2 regions of the Paraburkholderia sp. A1BS-2L genome follow, and region 1 is predicted to be linked to the other one. Evidence: predicted binding sites of a transcription regulator. Region 1 holds the regulator's gene; the other holds the start of a gene.
The links. The regulator FliA, encoded in region 1, starts transcription of late flagellar genes. The targets are predictions, from matches to a motif close to CTAAAGTTTNNNNNNNNNNNGCCGNTA.
Positions count from the first base shown of each region.

Region 2: the regulator FliA is predicted to act here: its motif matches at 9,420-9,446, upstream of P5W98_RS03805 (flagellin).

Region 1 covers NZ_CP120428.1:3,070,741-3,082,429, forward strand. The annotation lists gene P5W98_RS14065 (flagellar hook assembly protein FlgD) at 1-176, opposite strand, end outside; gene flgC (flagellar basal body rod protein FlgC) at 330-755, opposite strand; gene P5W98_RS14075 (flagellar basal body protein) at 788-1,315, opposite strand; gene flgA (flagellar basal body P-ring formation chaperone FlgA) at 1,543-2,979, shown strand; gene flgM (flagellar biosynthesis anti-sigma factor FlgM) at 3,125-3,478, shown strand; gene P5W98_RS14090 (flagella synthesis protein FlgN) at 3,535-3,981, shown strand; gene P5W98_RS14095 (chemotaxis protein CheB) at 4,245-5,267, opposite strand; gene P5W98_RS14100 (hypothetical protein) at 5,515-5,802, opposite strand; gene P5W98_RS14105 (RNA polymerase sigma factor FliA) at 5,840-6,571, opposite strand; gene P5W98_RS14110 (MinD/ParA family ATP-binding protein) at 6,594-7,580, opposite strand; gene flhF (flagellar biosynthesis protein FlhF) at 7,573-9,546, opposite strand; gene flhA (flagellar biosynthesis protein FlhA) at 10,075-11,689, opposite strand, start outside.
Region 2 covers NZ_CP120428.1:853,104-864,792, reverse strand. The annotation lists partial or broken gene P5W98_RS03840 (glycosyltransferase) at 1-201, opposite strand, end outside; gene P5W98_RS03835 (hypothetical protein) at 1,115-2,767, shown strand; gene P5W98_RS03830 (response regulator transcription factor) at 2,772-3,233, shown strand; gene P5W98_RS03825 (YaiO family outer membrane beta-barrel protein) at 3,233-4,582, shown strand; gene P5W98_RS03820 (HEAT repeat domain-containing protein) at 4,595-5,638, shown strand; gene P5W98_RS03815 (glycosyltransferase family 2 protein) at 5,635-7,050, shown strand; gene P5W98_RS03810 (helix-turn-helix domain-containing protein) at 7,147-9,252, opposite strand; gene P5W98_RS03805 (flagellin) at 9,543-10,979, shown strand; gene fliD (flagellar filament capping protein FliD) at 11,145-11,689, shown strand, end outside.

The DNA.
Region 1 (11,689 bases):
GTGTTGATCTGCGCGAGCTGCGAGGTCATCTGCGAGCTGTCCATCGGATTGGTCGGGTCCTGGTTCTGCAACTGCGTGACGAGCAACTGCAAAAAGGTGTTCTGCAAGTCGGTGCCGCTCGTGCTGCCCGTGCCGCTGGCCGAGGATTTGCCCGACGCAGCCGCCGTGGGATTCATGGTGTCGAGCAGTTGCTGCGACACGGTGGCGGTGCTGCCGCCGATGGTGGTGTTGCTGGAGGTCAACGCGTTCTCCTCGCTTGACGTTGCTGGCTCGATGTTGCGCGGTGTTGCCGTTTAGTGCGCGGGGCTGCTGGTTCAGGCGCCGCTGTCTCAGGTGCCGATGGTCAGGGTCTTGAGCATCAGCGTCTTCGCGGTGTTCAGCGTCTCGATGTTGGCCTGATACGAGCGCGACGCCGAAATCATGTTCACCATCTCCTGCACCGGGTCCACGTTCGGCATCGAGACGTAGCCGTTGGCGTCCGCCGCGGGGTTGTCGGGCTGGTAGCTCTGCTTCATGGGCGTGGGGTCGTCGACCACGCCGGTCACCTTCACGCCGCCCACCTGCTGGCCCGAAGCCGTGCGCGCGCCGCCGAGCGGGTCGACCGCGAACACGACCTGCTTGGCCTTGTAGGGCTGGCCGTCGGGGCCGGTCGTGCTGTCGGCGTTGGCGAGATTGGACGCCGTCACGTTCAGCCGCTGCGATTGCGCCGACATGGCGGAGCCCGCAACGCTGAAAATGTTCATCAGGGATGGCATGGTTTCGTTGTCCTTCAGTTCACTCGGTTCGTTCAGTTCGAACCCGACTGGATCGCCGAGAGCATGGTCTTGATCTGCTGCGAAAGCACCGTCATGCCCGATTCGAAATGCAGCGCGTTGTCGGCGAACTGCACGCGCTCGGTGTCGAGGTCGACCGTATTGCCGTCGAGCGCGGGCTGCGTCGGGTTGCGGTACATCACCGGGCTCGTGTAGGTGTCCGCCTGGCCGCCGGTCGGGATCAGCTTCGTGTTGCCGGCCATATGGCCCGCCTCGGTCGCGGCCATCGACATGCCGCTCGTCACGCCCGCCGGCTGCGCCAGGGCGAGCGGCCGGAAGTTGCCGCTCGCGCCGCCAGCGACGCCCGCAGCAGCGATGCCCGGCGTGGCCGCACCCGCTTGCCTGAGCGCGCCCGCGAGGGAGGCCGAGAAGTCGACGTCGCGCGCCCGGTAGCCAGGGGTATCGGCATTCGCGATGTTCGAGGACAGCAACGCCTGGCGCGTTGCGCGTACATCGAGCGCTTCGCGGCCAAAGGCGAATTCGGCATCGAGTTTGTCCAGCATCGGGCGTTCTCCGTGACTCGAGTTGAGGGGCTGCGCCGGTGCATGCATCGCGCATCCGGCAACTGGGCGAGGCCCGCAGGCCTTTACGCATGGAGACGAATGTTAGGCGCGCCTGACAAGAACCAATCGGACGAATAGCCGGTAAAGGCCCCCTCTATTCGACGCAAGCACGCGAGGGCCGCCGCCTAGAATGCGAGGCGTGTCAATGCAATGAATGGAGAACGACGATGCCGCACAAAGCCCCCCTTCGTGTGCGCGGCGCGCGCCGCGAGGCTGAGGCGCGCCGCGCGCAGCGCCGTTCGATCTCGCGTGCGCTTGCGCTCGTGCTTGCGGCGCTGGCCGTGAGCGGCGCCGCGCACGCACAAAGCGAAGCCGAAGCGGCTGGGCAGCAGATCTATATCGCGGGCCCCGGCGACCGCGCGGGCTCGGACGCCGCGCGGATGAGCGCGATGCTCGCGCAGGGCGGCGGCGCGGGTTCGAGGGGCGCTGCGGCAAACGCCAGCGCGAGCGCTAACGCTTACGCCCAGAACGCAGCCATGCTCGCTCGCCGCACGCAAAGCGCGCAGCAAGATCCGCAGCAGGATTTCGCGCAAGCGCAAAACCAGCCGGGCATGATCGCGATCCCCGGGCCCGGCGAGCGCGGCCGCGCGGGCGAAGCCGCCACGCCCGAGATCGTCACGATTCCCGCGCCGGGCGCACCTAACACCGCCGGCGCGGCCACGCCGCGCCCCGCGCTCGCGCGCGCCGTTCAACCCATGCGCGTGCCAGCGGCGAATGCATCTGCGAATGCGTCTGCATATCCGGCTGCCGCCATGAGCGGCAACGCAGGCACGGGCGGATTGCAGCGCGTGAATGTCGTCAGGCCGTCTAGCGCGGTCGCCCCGGTCGTCGTCGAAACGGCCGCGCCGGCTGCCGCCGCGAAGCTCTCCACCGTGCCGGTCACGCGTGCGCCGGCTGTAACCGCCGCCCGTTCCGCGCCCACCACGCCCGCCGCAGTCGCGAGCGCCGCGGCCTATGGGCAGAGCGCGCAACTGCCGCCGGGCCAGGAGGACGGCGAACGCATTCGCGCCACCGTGGTCGCCTTCCTCCAGCAGCAGGCCGCGGGCTTGCCGGGCAAGGTGAGCGTGAGCGTCGGGCCGGTGTTTCCGCGCGGCCTCGCCGCTTGCGCCGCGCTCGAACCGTTCATGCCGCCGGGCGCGCGCATGTGGGGCCGCACGACGGTGGGCGTGCGCTGCGTCGGCGCGAAACCGTGGACACTCTATGTGGTGGGGCGCGTGGCCGTCGACATCACCTATTACGTGGCCGCCCGCCAGATCGACGCCGGCCAGACGCTCTCCGCCGCCGACTTCATGCCGCGCGAAGGCGACCTCGCAAGCCTGCCGCAGACCATCATCACCGACCCTACGCAGGCCAACGGCGCGGTCGCGCTCGCGCGCATCACGGCAGGCTTGCCGCTGCGCACCGACATGCTGCGCAGCGCCTCGTCGGTGGTGATCGGCCAGACGGTCAAGGTGGTCGCGGTGGGCTCGAACTTCACGATTTCCGCCGAAGGCAGCGTGCTCAATAACGCCGCGCCAGGCCAGATGGTGCGCGTGCGCACGGCCGGCGGGCAGATCATCAGCGGCGTCGTGAAAGATGCCGCCACGGTGCAGGTGCAGATTTAGGGCAGGATTGCCGGTCCGGTAAAAAATGCGGTGCGGCGGCCATGTGGGCAAGGACACGTAACAGCATGTAACGGCAGGACTTTCGCGCTAAAGTTCGCGCGCAGCGTTGCCGTTATCAAGGCCATACGGATCAGGAAGCCCAATCGTGAAAATCGACACCTCCAACCGCAATGACGCGCGTTCGCTCCAGGATGGCCCGGCGCGCACGCAGCAAGGCGAATCCGCGAGCGCGCCAGGCGCGGGCGGCACGGCATCGGCCGGCGCGGCATCGAGCGCCATCGGAGCGGGTACTAGCGCAGACGCCAACGTGAGTCTTTCGTCGCTGTCCTCTTCGCTGCGCTCGCTCGCGGCGAGCGGCGCCGCCGACATCGACATGGGCCAGGTCCAGTCGATCAAGGACGCCATCAAGAACGGCACGCTGCAGATCGACGCCGGCAAGATCGCCGACGGCATTATCGAAACCGCGCGCGGCCTGCTCAAGCCGGCCTCGGGCGGCTAAATCGCAGGGCGCGGGCGCCAGGCTGTCCCGCAACCCGCATTTTCAGGTGGTCCCGGATGAAAGACGCGCTTCTCGCCACATTGATCGACGAACACGCCGCGGTTGAGGCGTTCGCCTCGCTGCTCGCCTTCGAGGAGAAGGCGCTCACGACGGCGGACGGCATCGATGCGCTGCCGCAGATCGTCGAACAGAAGACGACGCTCACGCAGCGCATGGCGGGGCTCGAGAAGGTGCGCGACGCGCAACTGGCCGGGCTCGGCCTGCCGGCCGGACGCAAGGGCATCGAGATGGCCTGCGACGGCGACGCGCGGCTCGCGGGCCAGTGGGCGCGGCTCTTGGGCTCGACCGAGCGCGCGCGCCGGCAGAACCTGACGATCGGCATGATGGTTCGCACCCGCATGGAACATAATCGCCGGGCGCTCGCGATTTTGCGGGGCGAAACCGGCAACGGCACGTCGATGCTGTACGGGCCGGATGGACGCCTGCCGGCGTTCGGGCTGTAACTGGCCCTTGTTCCTCGCGTGGTTGGCAGTTGCGTGGGGAATTGAAAAGCCGAAGCACGGGGGCTTCGGCTTTTTTGTTTCCGGGTGCTAACTGCGAGGACAGTGGATCTGGTGCTGTCGGCGGTGATGGAAAATTCTGCTCTGACTTTTTGGAAATAACGCGCGCTCCGGGATGGGCTGTGGTCGGCCGAGGCTGCCTCAGGCGGCCGCTTTACGCCGCTCAAGCCGACATCTTACAGCCTGCAGACGGGCGTTCCCGCAGGTCAGAATCCTCCGTCGGGATCGGGCTCTACCAGATTAGTTAGCGCGCGTAGCCATTCACAAACCTGTGTGGACTCCACTTCTATGCCTTGGATCTTGCTGTTCAGGCTCGCAGTCAAGTCGATGCGCTCCTTGTAGACAGGCGCGTCTCTCAGGCGCTTCGCAAGCGTCGCTTCTTCGGTAAGCGAACCGAACAGAGCCGAGAGCTGTGTCTCCCTGGAGTCAGCTTGTTCCGCAAGGAGACTTTCTGCGGAAAAAGCATGTCCCGCGCGGCATCTGAATCGCATCATTCGTTTGTCGCGCAGCTCGTAAAGGGCGCTTCGACAAATAGGACAATTCAGACCACATGGACTGCTCATCCCTTCGAGCTTCCACCAGTCCTGAAGATCGAAGATACCCTCGGCGATCCGGTTTTCGATATCGATAAGTTCATCGAGATTACGGTCCTCATTGGGCTCCGGGTCGTCATTGGCGAGACGAACGAAAAGTGCTGCCATCTCTGCCAATTTGCAGCAGTAATCCACTTTGACGTGGGCGAGAGCGCTTTTAGGCATCGAGGCCGCTGTTGCTTCGGAAGGCTCCTGCACAATGGCGGTGCCGCCCCTGTCCTTGACTGCAAGCAAGCCAGCCGTACCGTCGTCAAGCTGTCCGGTCAATACGACTCCCACCACGGCTGGGCCATAAGAGATGGCCGCCGACCGGAAAAGCGGATCGATAGCGGGCCGTGTGTGATTTTCCTGAGGGCCATGAGACAGGCGTATATATCCTCGCTGCACAAGCATATGGCGATCCGGTGGCGCCACATAGATTCGCCCCGGCTCGATTAGCTCGGTGTTCTTGGGATGTATGGCCTTCAGTCGTCCCGCGTTGCTGAGAATCTGGGGCAGCATGCCCGGGCTGTGAGCGCCCACATGCTGCGTGATAAATACTGAAGATGGGAAATTCTCGGGAAGTAGCGCGATCAGCCGCGAAAGCGCGTTAATCCCGCTCAATGAGGCGCCAATGACGAATATGCGTCCTTTCATAACTCGCCCCCAGCATGCCCTGTTTCGATAGCTGATGATGAGCGAGTGGCGGCAGACGCGGTTGATATGTGTCAATGAACAAGGTTTGGGCGTTTCACCGGGATGTTCGTCGGTTTGCCTGTGTGCAAAGCCACGATAGACGGACTGCTGAGCCCCTATACCTGCCTTTCAACGCTTGGTGGTCGACTGTCAGCAGTGGGTCGCGAAACGACTTCCCCACAAATCAGCAAAAACCATAAAAAACATTTCACCCCTGATCAACCTCCGGCCAAAGCCCTGGAAACAGAAACGGAAGGCTCTTCAAGGGCAGTCCAAAGGAAAGATCGCCTCGCGGCGAAGACGCATTCAGCGATCCAAAGTCGAGCAGCGTGCGTGTAATCCGACGCGCCAGCACGTCGCTCACACTTGGCATCTGAGCGAACTCAGCGCGCGTCACGGCGCGCTGCAGCATCACGAACCCCATGGCCGGCGCAGTCGTTTCCGGCTTGATGACGGACTTCTCGAAGCGGTTGTCATCATGACGCGATGTACACATCCATGTAGGGTTTGAAACCCCTCGCCACTACGCCCGACTAATGCTCCGTCCCCGCCCATGACATCTCGCGCAGCCGCGCCCGCAAGCGTGCCACCGCCTGGCTGTGCAACTGGCACACGCGCGACTCGCTCACCTCCAGCACCGCGCCGATCTCGCGCAGGTTCATGCCGCGCTCGTAATACAGCGACATCAGCAGCTTCTCGCGCTCGGGCAGCCGCTCGATCGCCTCGACTAGCGCGCCGCGCAGGCTCTCGTCGAGCAGTGCCGAGAGCGGGTCCGAGTGATCGACGCGATAGCGGTCGAGGAACGGCTCGTCGTCGGCGGAGCGGTCGAAGTCTTCGTAGTAGATGAGCTGGCTGCCGTGCAGGTCCTGCAGCATGCTCTGGTACTCGTCGAGCGGCATCTGCAGATGCTCGGCAATCTCCGTCTCGCTCGCCGAGCGGCCAAGCCGCTGCTCCACCTGATGCACCGCGCTTTCCACTTCGCGCGAGGTGCGCCGCAGGCTGCGCGGCAGCCAGTCGTTGCTGCGCAGCTCGTCGAGCATGGCGCCGCGAATGCGCTGGCTCGCGTAGGTCTCGAACTGCGCGCCCTGATCTTCCTTGTAGCGATTCGCAGCGTCGAGCAAGCCGATCATGCCGGCCTGGATCAAGTCGTCGAGATCCACGCTCGCGGGCATTTTCGCCACGAGCTGCAATCCGAGCCGCCGCACGAGCGGCGCGTACTTCGCGAGCACTTCGGCCTGCGAAATCTTTCCTTGAGCGTTATACATCTGGCTCTCCTTCCTGTGTCCGTCACACGTGCCGATGCGCGTGCACGGGCGAATCCGCCCGCCATCCCGCATAGGCCGTCGCGCTCGCGGACGGGGCGTCCGTGGCGGATGAAACGAATGAATTCGCCGCTTGCTCCGGACTCGCCGGCGCGCCCGCCGATGCCAACAGCGCGGGGCGCAGCGGCCAGTGCGGCAGTTCGGCCGCCACGTGGCGAAAATCTCGCGCGGCAGCCGTCGACGGAAACGCATCGACGATGCAGCGCGACAGTTGCAGCGCGCGCGGCATGTGCGGATCGGCGGCAACGCTGCCCGCGCGCTCCAGCGATACCGCGAGGTAGCGGCTCGCCACTCCCGCGAGATTCTCGAGCGCGGCTTGCGCGTCGGCGGCGCTCGCCACGTGGTTCGCAAGCACGCGGAACTGCCCAATCGCATGCGCGAAATGCAGCCGCTTCATGCAGGCGTAGGCGTCGGTGATCGCCTGCGCGGTCACGCGCATCACGATCAGCACGTCGTGCGCGTGCAAGGCGAGCGGCGAGAGCGCGCCTTCGGCGTCGAGCCGCGCGTCGATCAGCACGAAATCGGCGGGACCGGCCAGCAGCTTGCTCAATGGCGCATCCAGCTGCGCCCCCACGCACTGCTCGCGCGGCGCGGCCAGCACGCCGAAGCCCAGCGCATGCCGCGCCACGGCCTGGTCCAGCGCAATCTCGCCGCGCATCACCGCCGCGAAATTCGGCGCGAAGTTTCCTGCGAGGCTTGCGGCATTGCCGCGCGCTTCGTTGCTCACGCCGCGCATGCCGCCGCCGAGCTGCGCACTGACCGAGCGCGGACCAAGGCACTCGTCGATCACGAGCACGTCCTTGCCCAGCGCGATCAGCGCGGCCGCGAGATTGATCACCACGGTCGTGCGCCCGGGTGCGCCGTGGCCGCCGGTCACGGCGATCACGCGCGAGCCTTCGCGCGCGAGCAGCCGTCGCAGGCCTTCTGCCTGATCGATCACGAACTTATCCAAACCGGACCTCGGGAGCTTGCGTGGCCGAGCGCGTCGAGAGCGCGGAGAGCAGCGCGGGAATATCGTCCTCGTGCGGCACGAACGGCGAGCGATCGCGCGGCACGCAGAACGCGCTGCGCACGAGAAAGCGGCGCGTGGCCACGTACAGGTTCTCTGGCACCTTCTGGCCCGTGGAGACGTAGTGCACCGGCAGCTTGTAGCGCAGCACCGTGTCGAGCGTGCTGCCGAGGTTGGTCGCTTCGTCGAGCTTGGTGAGGATGCAACCCGCGAGCGGCGAGTTGTCCGGGCCGTGCTGGTACGCCTGCACGACTTCGTTGAGCGTGTCGCCGTGGCTGGTCGCCGAAAGCAGCAGCAGGCGCTGCACCGGGCGCCCCGTGCCGCACAGCATGGCGATCTGGTCGGTCACGGCGCGGTCGCGCTGGCTCATGCCGATCGTGTCGATCAGCACGATGTGCTTGTTCTTGAGCTCGGTGAGCGCGAGTTGCAGATCGGCGCCGTCACGCACCGCATGCACCGAGACGCCGAGGATCTTGCCGAAGATGCGCAGTTGCTCGTGGCCGCCGATGCGGTAGCTGTCGGTCGTGAGCAGCGCGACCTTGCTCGCGCCGAAGCGCATCACGCAGCGCGCCGCGAGCTTCGCCGTGGTCGTGGTCTTGCCCACGCCGGTCGGGCCCATCAGCGCGAATACGCCGCCGCGCTCCATGAGCGCTTCTTCGTCCTCGAGCACGGGCAGGTTCGATTCGAGCACCGACTGAACCCACTCCATGCCGGCCTCTTCGGTTTCCACGCTGGGCAGGCGGTCGACCACCATCTTCACGAGCTGCGCCGAAAAGCCGGCCGCGAAAAGCTGCTTCGTGAGCGCGCCCTGCATCGGGTTGCGGCGCTGATGCTCGCCCCACAGGAGACCCGCGAACTGCTCTTCCATCATGCCGCGCATGGAGGCGAGCTCGTGCATCACGGTTTCGTTGACGACCTGCTCGATGCGCGCGCGGATCGCTTCGCTCACCGTTTGTGCGGTGCTGGGCGCGGCGGGTTGTGCGCTCTGGGCGGCCTGGGCCGGGTTAGGGGCGCTTTGAACGCTTTGAGCGGCGGGCGCCGGGCCGGCCGCATCGGGGCTCTGGCCAATGCTGCGGGCCGCGCGGCGCGCCGCGACGTGCGCAGCCTGGCGCGCCCATTCGGGCGTGTTCGCGTCGATATCGGCGCGATGCGTGGGGTCGGCGGCCACGCCGAGGCCCTTCGCCATCGCGGCGGCCGGCGTCATGCCCGGCTGGGCCGTGTCCCGGTTCGCTTGCTGGTTCGCTTGCTGATTCGCGATACGGCGCGCGTGGTCGATCAGCCAGGGGTTCGATTCGGCCATCGTGCGCGGTGCGTCCTGGGACTCGACTGCGGGTTGCCTGGCTTGCTGGCCCGCCGCGGCACGCGAAGCGGAGAACGGCTTTGCCGCGGCTTCGGACGCTTCGGCGCTCAGCTTTGCCTGCGTGGCTTGTCCGAGAGAGACGGCGGTGTCGTCGCTGTCGCTGTCGTGGTTGCCTTCATCGGCTTCGCCTTGTGCCGCGGCGTCCGCCCCAGCGGCGTCGCGCTCCGCGCCCACCTCCGGGCTCGCGCCGAACACCGATGAGAACACGTCGGGCATGCCGCCGCTTGCGTAAGGGTTGCCAGCGGTCGCCGCAGTGCTGGCGGCAGGCGGTGCGCCGATCGCGGCGCGCGACGGCTTCGCCGCGAAGCCCGCGCCAGCCTGCGCCTGACCACCGGCGGACGATGTGCCGCCGAGAGGCGCACCGCCAAAGGGCGCTCCGCCGTCCGCCGGCGCGAGCGCTGCGAGGTCGCGGTCCGCGAGCGCGACGATTTCGACGCTGCCGTCGTCGAGCGTGCGATTCGACAATACGACGGCGTCCGCACCCAGCGCTTCGCGCACGAGGCGCAACGCGTCGCGGCTGGTGCCACCGATGAATTTGCGAATGTTCAAGCCAAGCCCCTGAGTGAGGTGAGCGGCCTGCGCCGCCCGTCGTTTGCGTCTGGATTACCGCGGGCCTTGCGCTCTCGCACGGGCCCTTCTCCGATGTTGGAATTATTTCGAAGGTGAGCCCTCGACGATCGGTGGATCAGGGTGGGGAAAGGTGGGTAATTCGGGGGATGGCGAGTGCCCGGAACCTGAGGCTCTGGGCTGCGACTTCGTGCGCTCGGCATTGTGGACACAGTTAGTCGCATATTTGGTCTTTTCTGAGCTGGCGACCAATGGGAAGCGATCTGCGACCGGCTCGAAGATATCGAGTTGGCTGAAATCGTGAAATCCCGCGCTGGCGAAGAAGTCGTCAGCGTCAAGCCTGAAGACCTATGGTTTTGATGCCCTCAAGCAGGGATTCGACGACCTCGCGAGCGAGCGCGAACGCAAATTCACGCTGCACAAGGTAATGCTGGAAGCGCCGGCGCCAATCGGCGTTACATCGACTCTGGATCTTCTCGAAGCGTTTTGACGCCTCGCCCCCTCAGCTCATCACCCCGCCCCCACCACATTCACCACCCGCACATTGCGCGTATCCGGCACCTCGGCATACGAAAGCACCTTCAACTGCGGCAGACTGCGGCGCAAAAAGCGCGAGAGCATCGGCCGCAGCGCATGCTGCACGAGCAGCACGGGCGCAAGTCCCAACGCCTGCTGACGTCCCATCGCCATTTCGGTCTGCGTGAGCAGCGTATGCGCGAGACCCGGCTCCAGCCCGGGGTTCGGTCCCGAGGTCAGCGTCTGCGAAAGCACGCGTTCGAGATTGGCGTCGAGCCCCATCACCTGCATGTCCGCATTGCCGGGGAACCACTGCTGCGTGATCGCGCGGCCCAGCGAGATGCGCACCGCCGCCGTGAGGTCGTGTGCGTCGGGCATGCGCGGCGCATGCTCCGCGAGCGACTCCATGATCGTGCGCATGTCGCGGATCGGCACGCCCTCTTCCAGCAGGTTTTGCAGCACCTTCTGCAAGGTCGTGAGCGCCAGCACCTTTGGCACGAGGTCGTCCACGAGCGAGGGCGTGTCCTTCTGCACGCGCTCGATCAGCGCCTGCACTTCGCGGCGGCCCAGCAATTCGGCCGCGTGCGTCACCACGAGGTGATTGAGGTGCGTCGCCACCACGGTGCTCGAATCGACCACCGTGTAGCCGAACACCTGGGCCTGCTCGCGCATGTTCGAATCGATCCAGATCGCGGGCAGCCCGAACGCCGGGTCGGTGGTCGGCGTGCCGGGCACCACCGCGCTCACCTGCCCCGGATTGATCGCGAGCCACTGGCCCGGGAACGCCTCGCCCGAGCCCACTTCCACGCCCTTTAGCGCGATGCGGTAAGCGTTCGGGCGCAACTCCAGGTTGTCGCGGATGTGAATGACCGGCGGCAGGAAGCCGATTTCCTGCGCGAACTTCTTGCGGATGCTCTTGATGCGCTTGAGCAGCTCGCCGTCGGTGTTCTTGTCGACGAGCGGAATGATGCGGTAGCCCACTTCGAGCCCGAGCGTGTCGATGAGCGCCACGTCGTCCCAGCTCGCCTCGGCGTTCTCGACGGGCGCGGCGGCAGCCGGCAGCACGTCCGCGAGCACGGCGCTGGCCTTTTTCGCCTCGGCGCTCTTTTTCATCACGCGGCCAAGCTGGATCGCGCCCCCGCCCAGCAGCAAGAACGCGAAGTGCGGCATGCCCGGAATCATGCCCATCATGAGGATGATCGCGCCGGTGATCATCAGCACGCGCGGGTTCGTGAACAGCTGGCCGGTGAGTTGCGTGCCGATGTCCTCATTGGTCGCCACGCGCGAGACGATCACGCCCGCGGCCGTCGAGATCACGAGCGACGGAATCTGGGCGACGAGACCATCGCCGATCGTCAGCAGCGTATAGGTCTCGCCCGCCGAGGCGAACGACATGCCGTGCTGCACCACGCCCACGATCAGCCCGCCGATGATGTTGATCGCCATGATCAGGAGGCCCGCGATGGCGTCGCCGCGCACGAACTTGCTCGCGCCGTCCATCGAGCCGTAGAACTCGGCTTCCTGGGCGATCTCGGTGCGGCGCTTGCGCGCGGCTTCCTCGTTGATGAGGCCCGCGTTCAAGTCGGCGTCGATCGCCATCTGCTTGCCG
Region 2 (11,689 bases), 1.0 Mb from region 1:
CAGCGCCGCGCCGGCCGCCACGGCGTCTGCGGTGGCCTGGGTGAAGTTGAACACGTGCGGGCCGATCAGCACGGGCACGCCCACCGCGCACGCCTCGATCAAGTTCTGGCCGCCCAGCGGCAGCAAGCTTACGCCGATGAACGCGAGATCGGCGGAGGCGTAATACGCGCCCATCTCGCCCATCGAGTCGCCGAGCAGCACGATCCGGCGCACTTCCCCGGTTCTTTTCTCATGCGGGGACGGTAATGCACGAGCAGGGCATCTGGACCGTCGAGCCAGACGGCCGGTTTTGCGTAAGGTTGATAAGTCATACGACAAAACCGATCGGATCGTGTCGCTATATCTTCGGAACGGGAAGAGGCTTTGGCGCCGGAAACCGAGCAGATGCCAACCACGCTGGGAAAATGGGGCCTCCCGGCAGATTGACGGGCTACCTTCAGCGACGGCGCGGTGGCCAGCTCCGGCAGGAACTTGCACCCTGCAGATGGCACGCCATCACGGGCGTACACGAAACCGCTTGCGCGGCAGGGGCTGCGGTCCGACGCTGGAGGTCAGGGAGGGGCCCGTCACGCTCAATGACGGTGGAAGACAGCCACTCTGGAGACATCCGCCAACTGACGCGCCACGGCGTCGAAGACGATGCAGGCACGCGCCTCAGGAGGGCAATTCGTAGCGAAAACCGGTTCAGGGGCGCGGCCATCAGATGGTATGCGAGCGACGTGCTAATGGAGCGCATCACAACCGGAAACGGGTCTGCAACCGTGACCGCAAAGCCCCCGAGATCCTTACCATGATTGCGGCTAACAAGCTAGCGAATCGATTAAATGACTGTCACCTTCTCACCCGCCGAGACTGTTCAAGCACCTGGGCATTGAGAGAAAATACGCCACTCTGGCGACGGGATGTCGTCCTGAGTGCACGCCTTTGGCTTGTCGCGTTCGTCGGCGGGTCGGCAGGTCGGCAGGAGTCGGTTGCCCGGCAAATCACATATTCATCGGGGGTGGTTGGCTATGGAGCGGGCACGATCCGGAGCGGCTGTCTGGCTTTCGGTGAAGAAAGTCGTATTCCTTCTCGTGGCAGTCATCGAATCGGCCAAACTCAATTAGTAGGAAGAATGAAGTTTTCAATCATGCTGTGGATTGCTGCGACTGCGGCCGTTATGGCATCCGCGTCCGCGCACACCCAAACAACCCGTCTGCAGTGTTTTGGTGATAAAGGGCGGCCGGACGCGTCTTCCTCCCACTGTTTCGAGTTGAATCTGCCGAAGGACTCGCAACTGCAGTGGTCTGCGTGGCTGGCGCCGGTGGGGACGACTGCCGGCGCCCCGATCGCCGTGTCAGGCATCGTCGACGACAGTCGATTCGTGCCGACGGCGATCGGACCGGCCTCGCCCGGCGATCCAGCCAATCCCGACATGCTGATGTTCAACACGCCGCTTTTGCCCGACCTCACGTTCCGGCCATTCGGGCAGGAAGAACGGGCAAGCGCAATCCGCAATCGCGAAGGTGACACAGTCATGATCGCCTGCCGGCCTGGCCGGCAGCCCGCGGGCATCGTTCTGGAGCACCGTGACACCCGATGGCCGCGTGCCGCGGCGGGCGCTGTCGTGCTGGCAGGGAGCGGGAGCACCGGTTTTCAGTGGGGGATTGCGCCGGCCGGGCGCGATCCTGGTGCTCTTTACCCGCTGCAGCCAACGGTCGGCACTGGGCGGGTCCTTGGCCTGATCGATCTGGCGACGTTGCGTGAAGGGACAGCGAACATCGATCAAAACCTCGTGCTGGTGTGTCCGTCCGATGGCGCTCGTCTTGACGTGATTGACGTGCATCTCTCACCGCGTGCCGCAGCGGCGCAAGGCGTACGTGCCGCGTGGGTGTGGCAACGCAATCGATGGGAAGACGGCGGAGGTGACTTGCTCGCGGACGCGTTGCGGTACAAGGTGTCGCGCCTTTACATCGCGTTGCCGATCGCTGATGCTCAGGTGAGCGACGCCGGCGCGCTGCGGGATTTCGTGGCGCGCGCGCACGGAGCCAACATCCAGGTCTGGGCGGTCGAAGGCGACCCAGAAATGGTCACAGACAAGGGGCGAGAACAGGCGGTGGCACGCTTGAGGGCCATCGAACAGTATCAGCGCCTGTCGGCTGAACCGGCCCGACTGAACGGCGTTCAATACGACATCGAACCGTATCAATTACCCGCTTATCGCATCGAGCCGCAGGCGGTGATGCACGCGTGGAGCAAGACCACCGCCGCGCTCGGTGAGGCGGCGGCCCTGCCGCTTGATACGGTCGTGCCATTCTGGCTGCCCGACGCGCCGGGCGGCAACGAGGTGCTTGACCAGATCGGTCGAACCGGGCGCTCGCTGACCGTCATGGCGTATCGCACCGATGCCGCGCAAGTGCAGCGCGTGGCCGCGCCCTTGCTGGCGTGGGGCGCAGTCCGGAATTTTCCGGTCAGCGTCGCGCTGGAAAACGGCCCGCTGCAGGACGAATGGACACAGACTTACGCACCCGTGCCGCCCGGCGGCGTGGGCACGCTATGGCTGGTGCCCGAGGACGGCAAGATGGTCGCCTTACGCTTCGATCACGCCACCATGCTGGAGCGAGGCATCGGGTATGTCGAGCAGCGCAGAGAACGAATCGATGCAGGCAAAGTGAGTTTCCTCGGCGATGCGGATCGTCTGCTGAGCGTCTCTGCCAGCCTGCAACCCGTGTTTCGCGCGTGGCCGAACTATGCCGGCATCGCGTTCCACGGGCTGCTGGATCGTTGATCAAATGTCATTTGCCGGCAATGCGCCGAGTCTCTCTTGTCATCCCGCCGCCACAACAGCCATGGTCCTGAAAGCGCAAATGTCGGATTTACCAACGATTCTCATTGCTGAAGACGACGCGCTCCTTCGTGAGCTGCTCGAGCACAAACTCGCGATCTGGGGTTACCGGGTGCTGTCCGCGCCTGATGGCGAGGCTGCGTACGAACTCATACGCGAGCAAAGGCCGTCGATGGCGTTGCTGGACGTAATGATGCCGCGCCTCGACGGTTTTGCGCTGCTGCGCAAGATGAATCAGGACGGCGCGCTCGCACACACGCGGGTCATCATGATTACCGGGCGCACGCTGGAAGCCGATGTCGTCAACGCATTTCGGTGGGGCGTGGAAGACTACGTGAGAAAGCCGTTCTCACTCAGCGAGTTGCAGTCCCGCATTGCACGCATCGTGTCGCCGCCGGAGCGTGCCTGATGGTCAATCCGGTTCCATTCGCAGGCCGTTGCGTGCTCACGGCCTGGCTGATCTGTGCTTGCTTGCCGGCGGCTGCCGCCCAAAGTGAGCCGGGCCTCTCCGCGGCGGAAATCGCCGGTCTGTATCAGGCCGGCGTGCAGGCGCGACTGGCCGGGCACATGGACGAAGCATTCGACCTGTTGTCTCGCGCGGCGGCCGCTGCGCCAGACAATGTCGACGTGCTGCTGCAGAAAGGCCTGGTGCTGATGGCGAAAGGACGCGACGACGACGCAGCCCGGCTGTTTCAGCGCGTCCTGTCGCTGGCGCCCGAATACAGGGATGCACGTCTCGCGCTCGCGCGAATCGCCGAGCGGCGCGGCGACATCGATACGGCGCTCGCGCAGGTCGATGCCGTCTTGCACGACGCCCCGCATGATGCCGAGGCGCGCGAGTTGCACGCTAGCCTGCTGCTCGCCAGGGGCGACGCCCGGAACAGCGAGTCGGAATATCGCGCGCTCGCACAGGAGCAACCGGGCAACGCGGCGGCGTTGATCGGCCTTGGCGACAGCTTGCGCGAGCAATGGCGCGATGACGAGGCACGCGCGGCCTACCGGGAAGCAGCCGTGCTGGCGCCAGATTCCGTGGCGCCGCAACGCGTCACATTGCCGGATCACCCGCGATTCCGTCTGGACGTCAACGGCGAATACAGCAGCCTGTCGAACGGAGCGCCACCCTGGAAGGAAGGCGCCGTCCGTTTGGCATATTCGATGGACGAGCGCAACGTGATTTCCGCCGGTACGGACGTGAGTCGACGATTCGATACGACCAACGTCTATTCCGAGGCGAGGCTGGATCATCGGTATTCCGACAGGTTGAGCGTCTACGCCTATGGCGGCGGCACACCGGACGCATCGATTTTGCCGAAAGTGGCGGCCGGCACCGGCTTGCAATGGCGGCTCGATCGGGCGGCCGGCAAGCAGTCGACTTACGCGACGCTCGATGCGCGTTACACCCTCTATGAGACTGGGCGGATCTGGTCCGCTAACCTTGGCGCGATCCAGTATCTCGGCAACGATCAGCTATGGGTCACAGCGAAATGGATCAACTCGGTGGACGAACAAGACCGCTATCTGACGGGATATTCGCTGCGCGCAGACTGGCAGGCGTGGAGCCGGCTGCGTCTGCTGGCAGGGTTCGCCAATGCGCCCGAGACGGACCAGGGTGTGACCGTCAAGACCCGCGGTTTCTATGCAGGGGCCGTATTCGACGTGAGCGACTCGCTCGCGATCAACGTCTCGGCAGCGCGCGAGTTGCGGCCGCAACTTTACGACCGCAACGTGGTCGGGCTCGGCATGACCGCAAAATTCTAGGCCGACGCGCCAATGCTCAAATCGATCCAGACCGTATCGCTCGCGCTCAGCGCCATATCGCTGCTGATGCTGGGGATGCTGCTGCTCACCCATGCGGTGCGCGGGTGGCTGGCGTCGCGCGATACGGAGCTGGCGCAGGCGCTGTCGCATGAGCTGATCGTCTGGCTCGTCGGGCCGGAAGCGGGCCTCGCCGAGGTCGAACGCGTTGCGCGCCGCAACCCGGCACTGCTGACGTCGCTGGTACTCAGGCTCGCAGGCCAGTTGCTCGGCGATGAGCATGTCCGGCTGATACGACTGGCCAACCGGTTGGGGCTGGAGGAGCGCATGGTGCGCGACTTGCGACGGCACCGGTCGGGGATACGGCGGCGCGCGGCGGAATCGCTCGCGTTGTTTGAAGATGACGTCTCGGCCCGCGCCTTGATCGGCGCCCTCGAGGACCGCAAAGCCACGGTATGCCTTGCAGCCGCCTGGGCGCTGGCGCGACGGGGACTTCACGTGCCGTTGAAACAGGTCATCGACAAGCTGGGCGGATTGACCGGCTCGATGCTGACCCAGGATTTGTTCGAGCGTCTGGCGAGCCGTCAGATGTCGGATCTGATCGCGCTCGTCGCGGACGATCAGGTGCTGCCACGGCTTCGCAGCGTGGCCATCCGCGCGCTGGCCGCGTCCGGCGACTACGCGCTGATTCCTGTCTTCACGTGCGCCTCGCGATCGCGGCAGCCTGACGTACGAGCGGCGGCCGCGCGTGCGCTGGGCCACTTGCATCATCCACTCGCCGCTTCGTCGCTGCGGGCGCTACTGTGCGATGACGTGTGGTATGTCAGGGTGGCGGCAGTCGAAGCGGCGGGAAAGATCAATGTCGAAGCCCTCGACCCAGAGATCGAGACACTGTTGAGCGACACCAACTGGTGGGGCCGGTTCCGGGCGGCGGAGGCCCTCGCGATGGAAGGCGGGCGCGGTTACCACATTCTGGAGCGCGCGGCGCAGGGCGAGCCGTCTGTGGCGCGCGACGTCGCTGCGTTGACGTTGCTGGAGCGCAAGGAGATTGCATCGTGAGCGCGAATGACATCTTGTCCCTGGTCGTGCATGGCATCGTGACCGTGATATTGACCGTCAACGTGTTGCAGAACGCGCTGTCCCTGTTCCAGATCGTCGCCGCGATCGGTGGCATGATCCGTCCTGGCGCGAAAAGCGGGGGTATCCAGCTCTGGCGCCGCTATGGCGCGAGCGCCCCTCCGATCGCGTTGCTGGCACCGGCCTACAACGAGGAGTTGGGGATCGTCGACTGTGTGAAGGCGCTGTTCGCGCTCGAGTATCCGCTGACCGAAGTGATCGTCATCAACGATGGCTCGACGGACAATACGCTGGGCGTGCTGACCGACGCGTTCGAGCTGATGCCAACCCAGCGCACGTTTGACGCGGTTGTCACGCATAAGCTGATTCGCGGCATCTATGTATCGCGCGTCCATCCGAACCTGCTCGTCATAGACAAGGAAAACGGCGGCAAGGCCGATGCGATGAACGCCGGGATCAACCTGGCGCGGGCGCCGCTGTTCTGCGCAATCGACTCGGACTCCCTGCTGGAGTCCGACGCATTGCTGCGCATTGTCCGGCCCTTCGTCGAGGACCCGCAACGAACGGTGGCAGTCGGCGGCGTGGTGCGCGTGGCGAACGGGTGCCGCATTCAGAGCGGACGGGTTGTCGAGATGCGCGCGCCGCGGCGCTTCCTGCCGCTCGTGCAGTCCATCGAATATCTGCGCGCGTTCCTGCTGGCACGCGTCGCCTGGAGCGGCGTGGACGCGCTGATGTTGATTTCGGGGGCGTTCGGCCTGTTCCGGCGCGACGTGGTGGTTCAGGTCGGCGGCTTCGGGACGGATACGATCGGCGAGGATCTCGATCTGGTGATCAAGATACACCGGCATTTGCGGGATCAGCGCCGAGCGTACAACATCGCGTTCCTGACCGATCCGATCTGCTGGACGGAAGCGCCGCAATCGTTGCGCGTGCTGAAGGGGCAGCGCTGCCGCTGGCAGTGCGGTGCGCTGGAAGTGTTCTTCAAGCAGCGAGACATGCTGTTCCGGTCCAGCTACGGCCGTATCGGCTGGCTCGGCATGGGGCAGATCCTGATCGTTGATGTTCTCGGGCCGCTCGCCGAACTGTCGGGCTATATCATGTTGCCTGCCTTCTGGGCCCTCGCCTGGATCAATGTCTCGTACCTCAAGGCGTTCCTTTCGCTGGTCTTTCTTTTTGGCATGTTTCTCAGCGTCTCGTCGCTCGTGCTGGCCGAACTTGCAACGCACCCATACCCGCGTCTGGGCGACTTGCTGCGGCTGGCGCTGGCCGCCGTCGTTGAGAATTTTGGCTACCGTCAGCTGAACAGCTACTGGCGCATGCTCGGTTGGTGGCAGTTCCTGCGCAAAGACAAGTCCTGGGGGGTGATGACCCGGGTCGGATTCAACACACGCTAGTCGATTGCGTCACTGAGTTGGCACCCCGTCTGTGTTCAGATACCGGTCATGGGAAAAATGAATCTGACAGATATCGAACCGGAGCCACCTCTTTTCTCAATCATCGAACTGAGGCGTCGATAACGTATCTTCAGCATCTTCGTTTTGCGCTACAAGGTCCACGAGCAGACGATTGGCACGCAGATCGAACGTCAGCCTGATGACGTCGCACACACCCAGGCCGCGCGCATGCAGAATGCGAGATATCCCTTTGATCACGATCGCGGCCCTCTCGCTCGAGCAAACCTCAATCTCGCCCCCATCGGGATGAACTGCATATCGCATTTGCGGCACATGGGCCGCAAGTGAAGCGGGTAACGTCACCCAACCGCCCCGCACATGCCAGTCATTGACGACTTGATGGAAAACCGCGCGCCCGGCGTCCATATCCAGCTCCACCGGTAACAGTGAACCTGTACGCGCGAGACTGTCCCGAAGCGCCTCTGCAAGGACACTCGGATCGGGCTGGATCCCCCGTATCGCATACACCCCGCGGTAAGGTCGCGTAACGGACGGAGCCCAAAGGACCACAGAGCGAAAGCTTGTTTCGTCCATCCGGCCGCTTCTGACCAGATGAGTGAACAACCATGCACGGGTCGCCACGCCACCGGCTCCACGCAGAGCCTCATACACGATTAGCTCCGACGGTGGCAACACGTCGTGCGGGTGAATGTTCTGAATAGATCGAATACCGGCTTCCGGACTGAGCACGGATAGCCAGGATTGTCGCTGCAGCAGCGCCCAGATGATTCGCGTTGGAGGCTGAACATCAAACATTGGCGAGAACACGGCACGCCGCGCCCGCGTTGTCCGAAGTCGGCCAATCGCACCCACGATGTCATCGAACGAGACGAGCCCCGCAGCCACGGCGAGCACCCGTCTCGTCGCGTCAAGGATGAGATTGCGCTCGGTCGCATAGCCCTGAAACCAGAACCACTGTGGGTTACCGCCCTCAGGTGTTTCAAGCCACTCGAACCCCGCTGTCCGCTCAAGCACGGCCCGGATCTTGGCGATTACCTCCGTCGCCCACCCCTCTTCCAGGGCATAGGTCTTGAGCAAGCCCATGTGGGCAACGCCCGCAGTCCGGATCATGGCGCGAGCCATCTCGCCAATGGCGGTGTCGTGCACTGAGACATCGGCAACCGAGTCCCCCGCGTCCGGCGAGGTCACCATGATCTCCGGTCGCCCGTTGACACGGCGTTTAACAAATGCGAGCAGGGGCTTGCCCAGGATGTCGACGCTGAACCGCCCCACATCCTCAAGTTTTAGTCCCTCACCGAGCAACGGGCGCAGCAGCGCCTCCAGCTCATCCAAAGTGCATGGCAGATGCGGGTCTGCCTGTTCGCGAATACGCTCAAATACAACGGCATCGATGTCGAGCCCCTGTGCAGTCGTGTTAAGTGCCTTAAGGATTTGGCTGACACGCGACTCGACAATACCGTGCTGTTTAGCGATCGCAGCAAGCGAGGTGCTCATTTGCGGGTCAACCCCGTAGCGCTGCGCAAATATCCTCGCGCTTACGCGCTCGCGCTCAACCCGCGCATCGCCTGCGGCAAGCCTCTCGAATTGGACGGCAGCAATACGAGCAGTCACATCAATGATTGCCGAGCGAGCGTCTATCGCGGGGCAGACGACGCGCGGCCGGGCAGTCTTTGCGACGGTAGAAAATGCCTCGCCAAGCAGCCAGCCAGCGTCAACCCTGAGTGCGTGCTCCCATGCTGCGACCTGGGCGCCCTTGATCCGTGTCGGAACACCCTCATGCTCCCAGCGCGCGAGCGTGTCGACTGAAATCCCGATCCTCGCGGCGACGGCGCGGCGCGTTATCCCGAGCATATCCCTGCGCGCACGCGCGCGCGGGCCTGCCTCGGCATGGGGGGCGCCTGGAGCTGCCTTCTCGTCAGCCCCGAACAGCCATCCCGAGGGAACCTCCAGGGCACGCTCCCAAGCCTGCCGCTCACGATCCGTCAGTGAGCGGGGAATCCCTTTCATCTCCCATCGGCCAAGGGCTGAGCTGTCCAGTCCGCTGAGCGCGCCCAGCGCCTCCCACGAGAGACCCAGCTCCTCCCGCCGTGCGCGCGCGCGCGCTGCGGCAACCTGACTGAAAGCGTCCCGATCCGAGGCGGGACGCTCGCCATCCTCGGCAGCATTTGTGGGCATGGACATGTTCGAGAAGCGTATGACATGAAATTCGTAATAGGCGAGCGTCTCATATCCGCAGGCAAGAGCATCCGCTGAAAAGACGGCGTACTTCGGTCCTGTTCGTCTGGTATCGCCTCCGAGGGGCTTATTGTCCCCACGGCGGCAACAGACGAGTTTTTACATGTGTCCCTCTAAAGTTCCGTGGTGAAAGGTCGTTAGCCTAGGCATGGCGGTCGAAACAACGCGTTTGACAGTCCGCCGACGCCACGGTCGCCGTGGCGCAAACGGGCTCAGTCCCAATCAGGAGAATTTCCATGCTCGGAATCAATAGCAATATCAACTCGCTCGTCGCGCAACAGAACCTGACCGGCTCTGGCAGCGCGCTGTCGCAAGCGATTACGCGCCTCTCGTCGGGCAAGCGCATCAACAGCGCAGCGGACGATGCAGCGGGTCTTGCGATCTCGAACATCATGCAGACCCAGATCAACGGTCTGAACCAGGGCGTGTCGAACTCGAACGACGGTATCTCCATCGTTCAAACCGCTTCGTCGGGCCTGGCCTCGCTGACATCGAGCCTGCAACGTGTCCGCCAACTGGCAACGCAAGCTTCCAACGGCTCGATGACGGCAGACGATCGCTCCGCTCTGCAACAGGAAGTGAATCAGCAGCTTCAAGAAATCAATCGTATTGCGTCGCAAACGACGTACAACGGCATGAATGTCCTGAATGGCACGATGGGCAATGTGTCGTTTCAGGTTGGCGCTAACGTCGGCCAGACGATTTCGCTGGGTCTGACCCAAAACATGAGCGCGGCCACAATCGGCGGCGGAAATATCCAGAAGGGCAACGTTCTGGGTTCGATGGCTGTTTCGCTCACCGCAACCGGCACGGCAGCGGCAGCGGGCACTACCCCCGCAGTCACACAACTGAACATCGTGTCGGACGGTAACGGCGGCTACACTCTGACCGACCAAAATAGCAACTCTGTGGCTTTCACGGGTGCAGCCCTGTTCACGCAAAGCACAAGTGGCGTGCTCCAAATCAAGTCGGGTGGTCCGCTGGACCAGTCGGCTACTCAACTGGCAGCAATCAACACAGCGGAAGGTACGAATCCGGCCTTGGCACCGGCTGCGGGCACGACTCTCGGTACGATTACGGGCCTGAACATCGACTCCACGACCGGTGTGGATGCCGTGGCGGGTAAGGTCGGTGACATTACTGCGGTCACGGTCAAGTCGGACGGCGCAGGCGATCTGACCTTTACCGATCAAAACGGCGCTGCTTTTTCGGCTGGGGTGCTGGCGAAGGTCAAGACCGCACTGGGCTATACTGCACCCGCTGGCGGCCCCCCGGTTACGACTTCCGCTAAACTGGGCGCGGCACTCGGCACGGGTGTCACGGACAGCGGTATCGTGGTGGCAAACGTCGCTACCGCTAACACGGTGGACAAGATCAACATCGGCACGCAAGCAGGTGCAAACAACGCGATGCTCTCGATCGACAACGCGCTTGCAACGGTGAATAACCTTCAGGCAACGCTCGGCGCTGCGCAAAACCGCTTCAGCGCAATCGGTGCGTCGCAGCAAGCCCAGTCGACCGACTTGGCGACCGCCCAGTCGTCGATCGAAGACGCCAACTTCGCACAAGAAACGGCTAACCTCTCGAAGGCCCAGGTTCTGCAACAAGCCGGTATCTCGGTTCTGGCGCAAGCAAACTCGCAGCCGCAGCAGATCCTGAAGCTCCTGCAGTAACAAGCGCTTCATGTGAGTCAAGCAGTACGCGCCGCGCGTTCCGCCCGCCATACCCGGGGCGCGCGGCGCTTGCCAACCGGGAGGATCGCCTCCCGTTTGGCGTTTTTAAACCCGAACCGTATTTGAACCGATTCACCCGGCATCGCCGACGCACGGAGCCCCTTCATGTCCACCGTATCCGGTACCTCGAACGCGAATCTGGCCTCCAGCGCCGCAGCATCGGCCAACAGCGCGCTGCAGCAAGCCGCGCAGTCGGTCATCAGCGGCTCGACCGGCAATTCGTCGATGGACGTGAGCTCGCTCGTCACGGCGCTCGTCAACAGCAAGATCGCGGGCCAGGCCGCGACACTGTCCTCGCAGGCGCAACTGGACAACACGCAGATTTCCGCATACGGCACGCTCTCGGCCGCGCTTTCGGCGCTGCAGGCGGGCCTCAGCTCGCTCTCGGACGGCACGACCGTCAACGCCTTCAAGGCGAGCACGAGCGGCACCGGCATTGCGGCCACCGCGACCACCGGAGCGGTGGCTGGGACGTATTCGATCGACGTCGCGCAGATCGCGACCGCGCAGGTCCTCACGTCGAGGGGCTATGGCGCGAGCCAGCCGCTCGCTTCGGTGCCGAGCACGATGACGCTGTCGATTGGCGGCGCGAGCACCACGATTTCGCTGAACAGCAGCAACAGCACAGTTTCCGGCATTGCGGCGGCGAT